4 regions of the Methylobacterium sp. WL9 genome follow, and region 4 is predicted to be linked to each of the others. Evidence: riboswitches for the same ligand, from Rfam matches in the RefSeq annotation. Region 4 holds a riboswitch; each other region holds the start of a gene.

Region 1 (3,364 bases), on a different contig from region 4:
AGCACGATTACCGTGCCGCTGACGGCCAGGCCGGGCAGCGGAGTCCAGGAGGTGGTGAGGCTGCCTTTGTGGCGTGGCCGGCGCAGCAATTCCTGGTTGGCGATCTCGTCCTTGCTGACCGTGTTCGTATAGTCGATCCGGGCCGACCAGGTGTCGGTGAGCTTGAAGGCGGCGAAGGCTTCAGCCCCGTAGGATTCGGCCCTGCCGACGTTCACGAACTGGAACTGGCGCATCGGCAGGAAGGCGGTGTTGATCAGGTTCACGAAGTCGTTCTGATAGTAGGTCGCGCCGACGAGCACGTTCGGCCCGATCGGCTGCTCGAAGCCGGCATCGTAGCCCAGGCTCTCCTCCGGCCTCAGGTCGGGGTTGGCGATCTGTCCGAAGGCCGGAATGCTGACGAAGAGCTGATACAGGGTCGGCGTCTTGAAGCCGCTGCCGACGCTGCCTTTGATGCGGGTCTCCGTATAGGGCAGGATGTAGCTCGGCGCGACGCGGAACGTCGTGGCGGGACCGAACGCATCGTTCTCGTCGTGGCGGATGTTGGCCACGATGCTGGCGCGCTCGAACGGCGTCAGCTGCGCCTCGACATAGCCGGCGGTGTTGCCGTTCTGCGCCTTCAGATCGCCGGTGCCGAACGGATTGAGGTCGAGATTGCGCAGGCGCTCCTCGTCGCGCTGCGCGCCGAACAGCAGAAGGTTACCGGGTGCGAACAGGTAGTCGCCACGGTATTCGTAGCGCGTGCGCTCGCCGGTATTCGTCGTCGCGAGGGGGTTGAGCGGATCGTAGATCTGCGTCTCGTTGTCCCGGAATTGGTTCGAGTAGTTGATCGCGAAGATGTTGTGAAAACCGGCGGACGGCGTCCACTCGGCCTCGTTGCGGGTGAAGAGCTGCTGATACGTCTGCTCGTTGCGGATCGTGCCGAAGAGCACGGTCGGGAAGAACTCGTAGTTGTCGGTGTTGAACCGAAGCGTCGCGTCGGTGAAGCGCGTGATGGAGTTGATGCGGAAGTCGTCGGTGAACTGGTATCCGAGCTTCGCCGAGACGGTCGTGTTGTCGTAGTAGTTCGGATAGCGCTTGAAGCCCGGCGCTGCGAGGTCGCGGGGCGTGACCGGCGTCTCCGCCGCACGCAGGTGCTGGATCGACACCGAATAGTCGAAACCGTCCTCCGCGCCGCTGATGCGGCCGAACTGATTGAAGGTGCCGAACGAGCCACCCTCGACGCGGGTCGTGATCCGGGTCGGCCCCTCGCCGCGCGTGGTGACGAAGGAGATCACGCCGCCGATGGCGTCCGCGCCGTAGAGGCCGCTCTGCGGTCCGCGCAAGACCTCGATCCGCGAGAGATCGTCGGTCAGGAGCTGGCCGAAATCGAAGGCGCCGTTGGGCGTCGACGGATCGGTGGCGTCGATGCCGTCGATCAGGACTTTGGTCTGGTTCGCGTTCGCGCCGCGAATGAACACCGAGGTCTGGCCCCCGGGTCCGCCGGTCTGCACGACATTGAGGCCCGGCACCTGCTGAAGCGCGTCCGGGACGGTGCGCCGCTGTTGCTGCTGCAGGGTCTCGGCCGTGAGCACGGTCACGCTCGAACCGATCTGCGAGGTCGGCGTCGGTACGCCGGTGGCGCTGACCGAGATCTCTTCGAGGCTCGTCGCCGTATCCGGCGCGGTGCGGGTGAAAGGCGCGGCGGTCTGCTGAGCCAGGGCCGGCGAAGCCGCGAGCAGCGAGAGGCCGACGCACGACCGGAGAGCGCGCCGAAGCGCGGTGGGAGAGCGATGGGACACGGAAAACGAGCCTCGGGCGACGTCTGTGGCACGTCACCGCGAACGAGGCCTCACCACACGGAACGCAGCCGCGTGCTTCGACACCCGCCGGAGCACCCCGCCCGACGCGTTTCGCGTGTGACCACGACTGACGGCAGGTCTCCTGGCTCGCGGGTCACTGCCTTCCATCCGTCTTCCCGGGTCGAGGAACCCAGTGACATCGGTGGCGGAAGGCTCGCCGCTTACAGTTGCGGGGGCAGCCGCGGCATTGGGACAAGTCCCTCACCGCGTTCCCTTTTGATCCCTTTCGGGAACCGTCGGGACCCAGCTAAGCTGTACAACGACAAGTCGTCAATGCCGGCGCAGGGCGCTGCATTGTGGAAGACATGCGGTGTCGCATGCGTGTGACAGCACCGGGTCGCCCCCATTGCGCGCAATCCATGGTAGATGGTTTGAGGAACAGGGACGATCCGGCAGCCGCCGCAGGGTCCCTGAGGAACCGGTGCGGATCGTCATGTCGGGCGCCCGACGCCTCAATCTCGACACGCTGGGCTTCGACACGATGAGGGACGCCTTGCGCCCGTTCCGATGGCCCTGCCTCCGCAGGGGATGGGCTTCGTCGCATGACAGGCCGGCCCGGAGTCCGAGACCTTTGCCCATGGTACGCCGGTGACCCGCGAGCGGCTCAAGATCGGTGAAGCGCGCGGATCGTCGCCAGGGCGCCCCTCGCGCCTGTTCGAGCGCGGCATCGAGCCGCCGCTCGACATGGCCGGGGCCGAGGCGACGCAGGTCGACCGCCGCGACGTGAACCTGCGCTGGCTTTGCGCCAGCGCGCTGACCGGCATCACCGGCGCCTGCCTGATCGGAGGGGCGATCCAGGTTTCGCTCCGCAGCGACATCTCCCACGCGGCGATCCCCGAGCGAGTCACCGTGTCGTCGAAGCGTGAGGTCGGCGAGGACGGCGTCAACGTGGCGCGCAAGGGCGACCGGCTCGTACGCAACCTGATGATCGCTTCGGCCAAGCAGAGCTTTCGGACGCCTGTGACGGTCCGGCTCGGCGACCGCGAGATCATCAAGGTGAAGCCGTTCGTGCGCGTCTCGACCGCGCTGTCGATGCAGACGGGGGTGTTCGCCACCGACATCCCGCGCTTCGACCCGCTGAAGATCACCTCGGACGACTCGCAGGAGCGCTACGCCGACACCAGTGCGGCCGGCGGCGACGGCCCCGGCGGCGAAGTCAGCGTGGTCAAGCGCGACCTGACCGACCTGCCGATGGATGCGAGTGCGCCCGCGCTCACCGACGACGACGTGACGGCGCAGGTCGAGGAAGAGCGCCGCCTGACGGCGGAGGCCGGCCGGCGCACGGCGCTTCCGCTCGCGCCGCAGATCATGCTCTCGCGCACGCTGCAGCCGGGTTCGGCCAAGTTCGGCACCGAGGTTGAGGCCAAGGATGCGAGCCCGTTCAAGTCGATCGAGGTGCTCGTGGTGCCCGAGAACGTCACCAACCTCGGCAAGGTCGAGCTGAAGGGTGGCGAGTCGGCCCTCGTCGAGGAGCGAGACCTCGCGCTCAAGCGCGGAGACACACTCGAGACCGTGCTCAAGGCCAC
Region 2 (3,364 bases), on a different contig from region 4:
TGTTCAGCGCCGGCACGAAGTCGTCGGCGACCGTGCAGCAGATGCAGCCGTTCGGCAGCTCCACCACCGAATCCTCGTTGCAGCCCTCGATGCCGCAGGACGCGAGGAAGGAACCGTCGAAGCCGAGATCGCCGAATTCGTTGACGATGATGGCCAGCCGCCGCCCGGCCGAGCGCTCCATGACGTGGCGCACCAGCGTGGTCTTGCCGGCACCGAGGAAGCCGGTGACGATGGTGCAGGGAATCTTTTCGACGATGCTCATGGGCGTCCGGCCTCCTTTACGGGGGGCGATGGCGGGATGCGGGCGACGACGCCCTTGCGGAAGGCTTCCGGACGTTCGCGCCAGGGCACGATGCCGTCCACGGTGCCGGCATAGAGACCGATGCCGGCGAGGATGGTCTGGGCGGAGGCCTCGGCGTCGAGGTCGCCGTAGACGTAGGTCCAGCGGCCGGGCGAGGCGACCGCGACGCTGCAGGGTCGCTTGCAGACCGAGAGGCACTCGACGCCCTCGACGCGCAGGCCTGCCGTATCCTCGGGCAGCCGCTCCCGAAGCGCGGCCAACAGGCGAGCACCGGCGCGGGTCTCCGAGGTGTCGCCCTCGGCGCGGCAGGTGGTGCAGACGTAGAGAACGGTCTCTTCAGGCATGGGAGCGCCCGCCAGACACGGCTTTGTCTGCGAAAAGGTTCCAGGCCCAGCCATAGGCCAGCCCGATCACCGCCCAGAACACGAGGCTGATGCCCAGCGAGCGCGCCGCGAACTGTGCCGCCAGGGCCGCCGGCAGCTTCGAGTCCGAATCGACCACCAGCGGTGCCCCGGCGAGATGCGGCGCGACGATGAGCACGAGGCCGCCCGCGATGGTCAGCGGCACGCGGCGCACGGCGATGAGGTAGAGGCCGAGGCCCGTGGCCGCGACGGTCATCACCCACCAGGCCTGACGCACCCCGAGTTCCGCCGAGGCCATGCCCGGCAGTTCCGGGGGCAGGCCCATGGCCGGCGCGAGCGCGACGGTGAGGAAGCCGGCGAGGCCGAAGGCGAGGCCGGTCTCGGGGGAGGGCACCCGCTTCAGCGCCAACATCACCGCGCCGAGGAGCAGGGCGTAGCCGACGCCGCCAACGAGAGTCGCGAGGCCGGTATAGGCCATGCGCTCGAGGCCGGGCGCGGGCTGCCACGCCTCCGCAGCGCCGCCCTCGCCATGGCCATGCGCATCGCCATGGGCCGGTACGATGAGATGGGCGAAGGGCGACGACAGCGAGGCCTGCTTGCCGGCCTGCGCCTCGAAAACCTCGGCCTTGAGGATCAGCGGCGAGGTCAGGGCGAATTGCAGGCCAGTCGCGACGACGGCCGCGAGGAAGCCGGCGACCAGGGCCGCCGACACCAATCGGATGATCATGAGATGCTGTCCGGCGCTAGAGCGCTCGTCGCCGGAGCGGATGCCGCTTCGACGAGACTGAGCGCGTCAGAACAAGGGATGAAAGGCGTGTCTCGATCGAAAAGGATCGGACACGCTTCCAGCGCCGTCAGTGGCAGGGGAAGTTCTGCGTGTGCCGGAAGTCGTGCGCGGCGTTGTGCAGGGCCATGGCTGGGGCGAAGCCCGTCATGAACACGAGACCGAGGCCGAGCAGCGCGGCGATGACGATCGCGCGGGTGCTCTCGCTGGCGGCGGCGGCGGTCTGAACGGTAGCGGTGGTCGTGGACATCTTGAAAAACTCCGGCCGCCCCGCCGGCGGCATCGAGAACACGGGGGACGGCAGGTCTCCTGGCTCGCGGGTCGATGCGCCTGCCGCCTTCCCGGATCGCTCCGGTGGCTCTCGACAGAAACTCGCCGCTCACAGTTGCGGGGGCAGCCGCGGGTTCGAGGCGAACCTCTCACCGCATTCCCTTTTCACCCCGTCTCCGAGGCACCGTCCGGTTCTCCATAAACGCTGTCGCGGCCGGGCACAACGACGCGCCGCGCCGTTCCCGTCGATGCCGCCCGGCAAACAGTGGGCGGGCAACGAATCGGCGCGACGCCCCACCTACGTTCGAGGCAATGATTTGATCCCATGCAGGCTATTCTTTTTGCGTGAATGACACGACGTGTGACGCACATGCATAATTTACGCAGGAATGCAGACCCGATAATCAAGCATAGTACGGTACAATTCAAATTTACTCCAACTTCAATCGATTGTGCTCCGCAAAACTATAACTTTTAGTTGAGTTGAAAGAGAAGCAATGACTGGCGCAGTGCGGCGAAGCGGGTTGAAACTTCTTCGAGCCGCAGCATTGGGCGTTGCTCTGGTGCCGTCCGCGGCCTTTGCCCGGTCCGCTGCGCTGCCGGGCATCACCGTCGGCCTGCCGACGGGCTGGCAGATTCCAACCGGCGTCCAGATGAACGTCACTTCGAGCTTCGCCGAGCGCGGGACGCTGCCGCGGGACAACCAGGGCAACAACAATCTGGCCGTCTTTCTGTGGGCGACCCCCTGGACCGTGCTGGGGGGACAGCTGCGGTTCATCCAGTCGTTCCCGTTCAACGCGGTCAGCCCGCAGGAGGGGCCGTGGCAGGCGGGCCTGGCCCAGCCGCTGACGACGGCTCAGGTCGCCTGGAAGATCGGCGACAACCTCGGCGTCAGCTACTTCCTCGGCGGCTTCTGGCCGAGCGATACGCTCTTCGCGCTCCGGTCGGCCTCGATCGCCCAACGCTTCGCGATCAGCTACGTCGGCGATGGCTGGAACCTGACGGCCAACCTCCATTACGGCACGATGTTGGACAACACCTCGCCGACCGGCGTGTTCTATTCCGACTACATGAACCTCGACCTGACCGCGACCAAGCGCTTCGGCAAGTGGCAGGCCGGCGCCGTCGCCTTCGGCTCGACCGACCTGCCGACCGGCCGGCTGGGCTACCGGCATGTCGGCCAGGTCGCGGTCGGCGGCCTCGTCGGCTACGCGTTCGACAAGTTTACAATCCAGGCCTTCGTCACCCGCGACATCGCCCAGCGCAACCTTGGCGGAGAGGAGACCCGCGCCTGGCTGCGTGTCCTCGTCCCGCTCTGGCGGCCGGAGCCGGATCAGGTGCCGAACCGCGTCTCGGTGAGGCGCAACAGCGCCGCGCAGTGACCGCGCCCGCCACGAACGATCCGCTTTGACCTTCGGCTCCGTGCGCGGCAAGGGAGGCGGATGACTGCAACCGCCCCTCGCATGACCCTGGTGCTCGGCGGCGCCCGTTCCGGCAAGAGTCGCTACGCGGAGGCGCTGATCGAGGCCGGCCCCGGTCCGTGGCGCTATCTCGCCACGGCACAGGCCTGGGACGACGAGATGAGGACGCGGATCGCCCTGCATCGCGAGCGGCGGCCCGAAGGCTGGATCACGCAGGACGTGTCGA
Region 3 (3,364 bases), on a different contig from region 4:
CGGCACGTCGATGGGCTGCCGGCCGGCAAAGGACACCGTGGCGCCGTTCACCACTTGGTTGAAGTCGTCGTACTGCGCGTGCAGCAACGCGACGTTGGCGTCGACCCGCCAGCCCTCCGGGAACAGGATCGAGACGGCCGCCTCGACGCCCTGGGACGATTGCTGTCCGACCTGCACCGAGACCGTCGAGGTGCCGGGCAGCTGCGAGATCAGGTTGTTCTTGACGATGCGGTAGCCGGCGAGCGTCCATTCGAGCGACCCGCCGAAGCTCAGGCCCTTGATGCCGACCTCGACCTGCCGACCGGTGGAGAGATCGAAGCCTGCGAGCGACTGGCTCAGCGAGATCAGGCTGCCGACGGGATCGGTCGCGGTGGCGTATTGGGCGTAGAGCGCGATATCCGGCGTCGGGTTGTAGATGCCGCCGAAGCGGTAGCCGAGGCCGCCGAAGCTCTTGCCGAAGCGTCCACCGGTCTGGAGGTTCTCGCGGTCGAGCTGCGAGGCGTCGTAACGCACCCCCGAGAGCAGCGCGAACTGCTCTGACAGGATCAGGCGGTTCTCGGCGAAGACCGAGGCCTGGTTCGTCGCGGTGGCGTAGGCCGGGATGGCGCGGCCGTCCTGCGGAAAAAGGCCGAGATTGCCGCCGAAGACCGGTACGCTGTCGGTCTTGTCGAAATAGAAGTTGTTGGTGTGCTTGAAATCGATGTGGTTGACGTCGAATCCCGCGACGAACTCGTTGCGGAAGCCGAACAGATCGCCCTTGAAGGCCGCGTCGAAGCGGTTCCCGACCTGCTCTTGGCTATGATAGATTTCCAGGTAGTCGCCGCGGTCGACGAGGCCGGTGTTCCGGTTGAAGCTGTACTGCTCCACGTCGAGCCAGTGGCGCCGGCTCTGCAGGCGATAGCTGGTGTTGCGGATGGTGATGTCCGCGCTCGGCGTCCACTCGGTCTTGAGCTGGGTCCAGTTGTCGGCCCAAGTGATCTTTGCGTCGCGGACGTTGTAGTTCCTGAAGCGTAGCGAGTCCGGCACGCGGTTGCCGATCACTGGCGAGCCCCAGTAGCGCGCGGGCTCCTGGTAGCCGAGGTCGTGGCTCAGGGTGAACGAAAGATCCGGCGTCGCCTGCAGCGTCAGCGCACCGGAGACCGCGAGGTTCTGGAACTCGCCTTCGGGCGTCATCCAGCCGCTGGAGCGGTTGCCGCTGACGTTGAGGCGGTAGGCGACGGCGTCGCCGATCGGCCCGGTGGAGTCCAGCGCCAGCCGTGCGGTGCCGTATGAGCCGCCGCCGATGCGAACCACGTCGAACTGCGTGAACAGCGGCTTCTTCGTCACGACGTTGACGATGCCGCCGATGGCGCCGTCGCCGTAGAGCACGGAGGCCGGCCCGCGCAGCACCTCGATGCGCTCGATGTTCCAGGTGTCGAACGGGAAGGTGACCGTGCCGGCGCCGACGAACAGCCGCGTGCCGTCGTACAGCTGCTGGATCGAGTTCGGCCCGGCGAAGCCGCGGCTGGTGAAGGCACCGTTGCCGTTACCGGGCGCTGCCACGGTGGTGATGCCGGTGGCGTTCTCGGTGACCGCTTCGGTCACGGTGTTCTGGCCGCGGGTACGTGCCGTCTCGCCGGAGATGACGTCGATGCTGGCCGGCGTTTCCAGCGGGGTCAGGCCGAGGCGGCTGGCGCCGCGGTCGGGCGTCTTCAGGTTGAGGCCGACCGGCGAGGCGCGGGTCAGGCTGACGTCCTTCGGGTCCCAGGCGACGTCGGGCGAGAGGCCGGTGCCGACGAGCCGCGCGCCTGCGACGGAAATCTCTTCGAGGGTGGTGCGGCGCGCAAGCGCCTCTTGTGTAGCTTCCTGGGCGGCTGCCGGGCCGTGCCCGAGGGCCAGCGCGAGGGCGGTCAGCGAGACGGATGTTCGGATTCGATGGGTCGTCATGATGGCGAAAAGTCCGGGCGACGGCAGTGGCACGTCACCGCGAACGAGGCCTTTTCACACGGCGTGTCGCCCTATGATCCGGCATCCATCGAGGCACCCCGCCCGACGCATTTCGCGTGTGACCACGACTGACGGCAGGTCTCCTGGCTCGCGGGTCGCTGCCCCCTCATCGTCTTCCCAGGCCGGACGCCCAGTGACGTGTTGATGGAGGACTCGCCGCTTACAGTTGCGGGGGCAGCCGCGGCATCGGGGAAGACCCCCTCACCGCGTTCCCTTTTGATCCCTTGCGGGAACCGTCACGCTCAGCCTGTCGCAGCGGCATCCGGGTGCGTCAATGCGCGCCGGGCGGTTCGCGTGTGGATGTGGCCCGGCAGTGACGTCCCTGTGTCGCTCAGCCCACAGCCGCCGCGATCTCCGCCGCACACGCGCCCTCGGCGTCGTTCAGGAAGTCGTGGACGGCGTGCGAAAAAGCCGGCGTGCGCAGGTAGCCGTAGGATTTGTGCGGGTTCAGGTCGCCCTTCGGCCGGCGATAGGCGTTGACCACCGCGATGTCGTCGGCACGCACGCCCCGGTCGTTCGGCCCGTAGGCGTCGCCGATATCCTCGCCGACGGTGGCGAGGTCGGTGCGGTCCATGAGGTTCGACCAGCGGCGCACGCCCTCGGGCACCCGCAGCTCGCCGTGCTCTTCCTGCATCTTCAGGCGGACGTCGCTGAGCCCGAGGGGTGCACCGAGGGTGACGAAGTGCTCGACGCGCAGGGCGACGCCGTCGCGTTCGAGCATGCGCAGCACGTCGTAGGCGATGAGCGATCCCATGGAATGGGCGGCGAGCAGGATGCGCGAGCCGGCATGGCGCTCGACCACTTCCCGCAGGCGGTCCCGCGCCGCCTTGCGGAAATCCGCATCCTCCAGGTAGCCCCAGAGGTCGTCGAGGCGGTACTCGATCAGGGCGTCGTCGAACGGCGTCAGCCCGGTCTTGTCCTGGAGCCACTCGATCTTGCGGTAGAGCCAGTCGGTGACGCCGAGCTTCTTTTCATCGCCGGGCTCCTCCCGTGAGGTCGGGAACGGTCCGGTGCCCGCATCGGCGTAATAGGGTTCGAGGTTTCTGTCCTCGGCGAGCGGCGTGTCGTAGCGCAGGTCCGCCCAGTAGACGAATTCGAAGGGCAGGTCGGAGGGCTCGGCTCCGCAATTGCGCGTCAGGCCCTCGCCGATCGCGGCCTTCCACCAGCGCTGCTTCTCCTCCTTGGGCGGCTTGTTGGCCAAGCCGTGGAGACCGAGGATGATGTCGGAGCGCTGCATCGTCGGCGGTGTTCGGCTGTTCGGTTGGCGGGGCCGGCCTGCCTGGATGTAGCGCGTACAGCGCACCGGAACGCCCGGCCTACGGCGCGGCAAATACGCAAGGCGGATGGGCGCTGCCGGCCCTCAAGTGAACAGGCTCGA
Region 4 (3,364 bases):
AGGTCACGGCGTAGCGGTTGGTCCATTCGACGCCGTAGCGGCGGGTCGGGCGGCTCGGCTCGGTGGTGCCGCTGTCGCCCTGGAACAGGTTTTCCGAGGCGAAATCGAGCTGGAACAGCGTGACCGTCGTCACCAGCCTCGGCAGCGAGGCATTGCGGATGCCGACCTCGGAGCCGGTGGAGGGCACCAGGAAGGGCGACCGCTGCAAGTTGAAGAGGGGGCTCGACGGGTCGACCGTCGCGGTGACGCCGCGGGCGTCGTCCGAGTGGAAGCCGCCGCCGTAGTTCACGAACAGCTCGGTGTCGAACCAGGGTCCGAGCACCAGCCCGAGCTTCGGATTGACGATGCCGTCGCGCGCCTTGCCGGAATTGGCGGGCGTGTCGGAGACCACGTCGGCGTAGTAGCCGTCGGCGCGGAAGCCGATGCTGGTGCGCAGCCAGTCGGTCCATTTCACGCGATTGTCGAAGTAGAAGGCGCCGCTCGATTCGAAGATCCGGTCGTCGAGGATCCCGGAGCGAAACCGGCGGTTCGTGGTGTTGAACAGGCCGACGCGGATCGAGTCGGTGCGGGTCTGCACGCCGATCTCGTTCTCCATCGGCCGACCGAACAGGTCGCCCTGGAAGATGTGGGCCACCTCGCCGCCGCCGAGGATGCGCTGGTCGAGCTGGTGGAACTGGTCGCCGTTGGCCGGATCGTTGAGGAAATAGGTGAAGTCGTTGAACAGGTTCATCTGCTGGCGGATGACGTAGGCCGAAGCCCGCGTCACGCCGGTGTCGTCCGTCCCGCTCCAGCGGCCGGACAACGAAAAGCGCGAAGCATCGCCGCCGTCGGTGGGGTTCAGCGTGCCGAAGCGGCCGATCAGCCCCTCGGAGACGGCGCGGGCAGGGATCTGGTTGGTGGCGGTCCAGCGGCTGGCATAGGCCATGCCGGTGACGGAAAAGCCGTCGAGCTGAGTGCCCTGGCTGTAGCGGACGACGCCGTTCACCTTGCGCAACGCATCCGGCACCTCCCAGGGGCCGTCATAGACCTGGGCCTCGCCGGCCACGAGCAGGTGGCCTTCGCCCAAGGGCGCCGAGGCGATGGTGAGGGCGCGCTTGTAGCCGAAGCTGCCGATGGAGGTCAGCGCGAGGTTCTTCTCGACGGTGTCGAGGTAGTCGATGCGGACCGAGCCGGCGGAGGCGAAGTCGCCGTCGCGGGCGAAGTAGGGGCCCTTGTGGAATTCGACGCCGGCGACGAGTTCGGGGATCAGGAAATTGATGTCGGCATAGCCCTGGGCGTGGGCGTTGGTGCGCATGTTCACCGGCATGCCGTCGACATTGATGGCGATGTCGGTGCCGTGATCGAGGTTGAAGCCGCGGAGGAAGAACTGGTTGGCTTTGCCCTCGCCGGAATGCTGGGTGACGATGAGTCCGGGCACCGATTCCAGCACCTCGCCGGGCCGGGTGACCGGCCGGCTGTTCAGCGCCGCACCCGAGATGGTGTCGGCGCTGGCGGAATCGACGGTGCGCAGCGCGCCGCCGATCCCGGAGACGCCGCCGACATAGCCGGCGCTCGCGGCCGGGCCGCCGGACGAAGCGGGGACTGGGCCGGGCGCGCCTTCGCCGGCGACGGCGATCTCGTCGAGGCGGGCATCCTCGGCCGCGGCCGGCGCGGCGCAGGCCAGCAGGCCGAGGGCGGGCAGGACGAAACGCGCCGCGCGGGGCAGCGTTGGGACGGAACGGAAAACCGACAAGAGAACCTCGGGCGACGGCAGTGGCACGTCACCGCGAACAGGTCTCGCCACACGACGTCGGCCGCGTGCCTCGACACCCGCCGGAGCACCCCGCCCGACGCGTTTCGCGTGTGACCACGACTGACGGCAGGTCTCCTGGCTCACGGGTCGTCGCCGTCCATCCGTCTTCCCGGGTCGAGGAACCCAGTGACATCGGTGGTGGAAGGCTCGCCGCTTACAGTTGCGGGGGCAGCCGCGGCCTCGGGGTCCAAAGACCTCTCACCGCGTTCCCTTTTGATCCCCGAGGGGAACCGTCACGTCCGAGCTAGCGCTCTGGTTGCAACGCCGTCAACGCCGTGACGCGAATAGCCCAGCGCCGTCGCGTTTGCGCCACAGCAAGCACGACGTCATGCGGAGCGTAGCCCCGCCCATGCCGGGCGGGGCCGCTCGATTCACCACTTGTAGGCGAGGCTTCCCATCACGCGGCGGGCTTCGCCGTAGAAGCAGTTGCTCGTGTCCGTGCAGGAGGTCACGAAGCGGCGGTCGCCGAGATTGGCGGCCGTGATCGCCGCGCGCCAGCGGTCCCAGGTGTAATGCACCGTCGCATCGAACAGTACGTATTCCGGCACCGTCAGCGTGTTCAGGCCGTCGGCGAAGGACCGGCCGATGTAGCGCACGCCGCCGCCGAGACCGAAGCCGCGGAACTCGCCCACGGGGATCGTGTAATCCAGGAAAGCCGAGGCGAAGGTCTCCGGCGTGCCGATCGGCGTCAGGCCGAGGAGCGCCGTCTGCTGGCTCTTGATGTATTCCAGGTCGTAGTGGGTCACGGCCGCGACGACGTTCAGGCCGTCGAAGAGGTTGGCGACGAACTGCGCCTCGATGCCGCGCGAGCGGACGCTGCCCTGCTGCGTGGTGCTGCTGCCGTTGGCGAAGGCCGAGGGGATCGGCGGGTTGTCGCGGACGAGGTCGAACGCCGCCACCGTCAGGAAGTAGCCCGCGCCGATCGGCTGGAACTTCACGCCGACCTCGACCTGCTCGCCCCGGTCCGGCACTAGCGCGGTGTTCGTGATCGAGTCCCGGCCGATCTGCGGCTGGAACGAGGTCGAGTAGGCGACGTAGGGCGCCAGACCGAAATCGAAGTTGTAGATGAGCGCGATGCGCCCGGTGAGGGCCTGGTCGTCCCGGCTCGTGCTCGGGTCGCCGAAACGGCTGAACTTCACCTTCACGTCGCTCGTCGCGAAGTCCTGGCGCAGGCCGCCGACGAGGCTCAGGTTGTTGGTGAGCTTGATCTGGTCCTGGGCGTAGAGACCGAGCTGCGTGAAGCGCGGCACGTCGACGAGATTGACCGGCGCCCGGTCCTGCGCCGGACCGAAGGTCGGAGCGAGGAGATTGAGCGACGGCCCTGGAAACAGAACCTGCTGGTTGTCGTACAGGGTGTAGTTCTTGTAGTCGACGCCGAAGATCAGGTCGTGCTGAAACAGCCCGTCCGTGAAGCGCGCCTCGGCCTGGTTGTCGACCTGGAACAGGCTGACCTTGTCGGTGAAGCCGAACTGGTAGCGCCCGAGCTGCGTCTGTGCGGCATCGGTGTAGCCGAGCTGGCCGACATAGGAGTTCTGGTAGCCGTCGCTGAACGAGTAGCGGAGGTTCTGCCGC

Evidence for each region. A riboswitch is a leader RNA that binds a small molecule or an ion and turns the genes downstream of it on or off. The one in region 4 is predicted to bind cobalamin.
Region 1: linked by a shared signal. The riboswitch ahead of FV217_RS15635 (TonB-dependent receptor) and the one ahead of FV217_RS16970 (TonB-dependent receptor) in region 4 are both predicted to bind cobalamin.
Region 2: linked by a shared signal. The riboswitch ahead of FV217_RS06430 (CbtB-domain containing protein) and the one ahead of FV217_RS16970 (TonB-dependent receptor) in region 4 are both predicted to bind cobalamin.
Region 3: linked by a shared signal. The riboswitch ahead of FV217_RS14770 (TonB-dependent siderophore receptor) and the one ahead of FV217_RS16970 (TonB-dependent receptor) in region 4 are both predicted to bind cobalamin.

What each region holds. Positions count from the first base shown of each region.
Region 1 covers NZ_VRVE01000057.1:1,954-5,317, forward strand. Annotated here, with positions in the region: gene FV217_RS15635 (TonB-dependent receptor) at 1-1,778, opposite strand, end outside; cobalamin riboswitch at 1,893-2,091, opposite strand; gene FV217_RS15640 (M23 family metallopeptidase) at 2,427-3,364, shown strand, end outside.
Region 2 covers NZ_VRVE01000010.1:66,608-69,971, forward strand. Annotated here, with positions in the region: gene cobW (cobalamin biosynthesis protein CobW) at 1-262, opposite strand, end outside; gene FV217_RS06420 (DUF1636 domain-containing protein) at 259-645, opposite strand; gene FV217_RS06425 (CbtA family protein) at 638-1,390, opposite strand; gene FV217_RS06430 (CbtB-domain containing protein) at 1,518-1,697, opposite strand; cobalamin riboswitch at 1,729-1,921, opposite strand; gene FV217_RS06435 (transporter) at 2,314-3,099, shown strand; gene cobU (bifunctional adenosylcobinamide kinase/adenosylcobinamide-phosphate guanylyltransferase) at 3,160-3,364, shown strand, end outside.
Region 3 covers NZ_VRVE01000050.1:24,925-28,288, forward strand. Annotated here, with positions in the region: gene FV217_RS14770 (TonB-dependent siderophore receptor) at 1-1,926, opposite strand, end outside; cobalamin riboswitch at 2,042-2,239, opposite strand; gene FV217_RS14775 (lipase family protein) at 2,318-3,223, opposite strand; gene FV217_RS14780 (ribose-phosphate pyrophosphokinase) at 3,347-3,364, opposite strand, start outside.
Region 4 covers NZ_VRVE01000067.1:3,206-6,569, reverse strand. Annotated here, with positions in the region: gene FV217_RS16970 (TonB-dependent receptor) at 1-1,615, opposite strand, end outside; cobalamin riboswitch at 1,840-2,042, opposite strand; gene FV217_RS16965 (TonB-dependent siderophore receptor) at 2,164-3,364, opposite strand, start outside.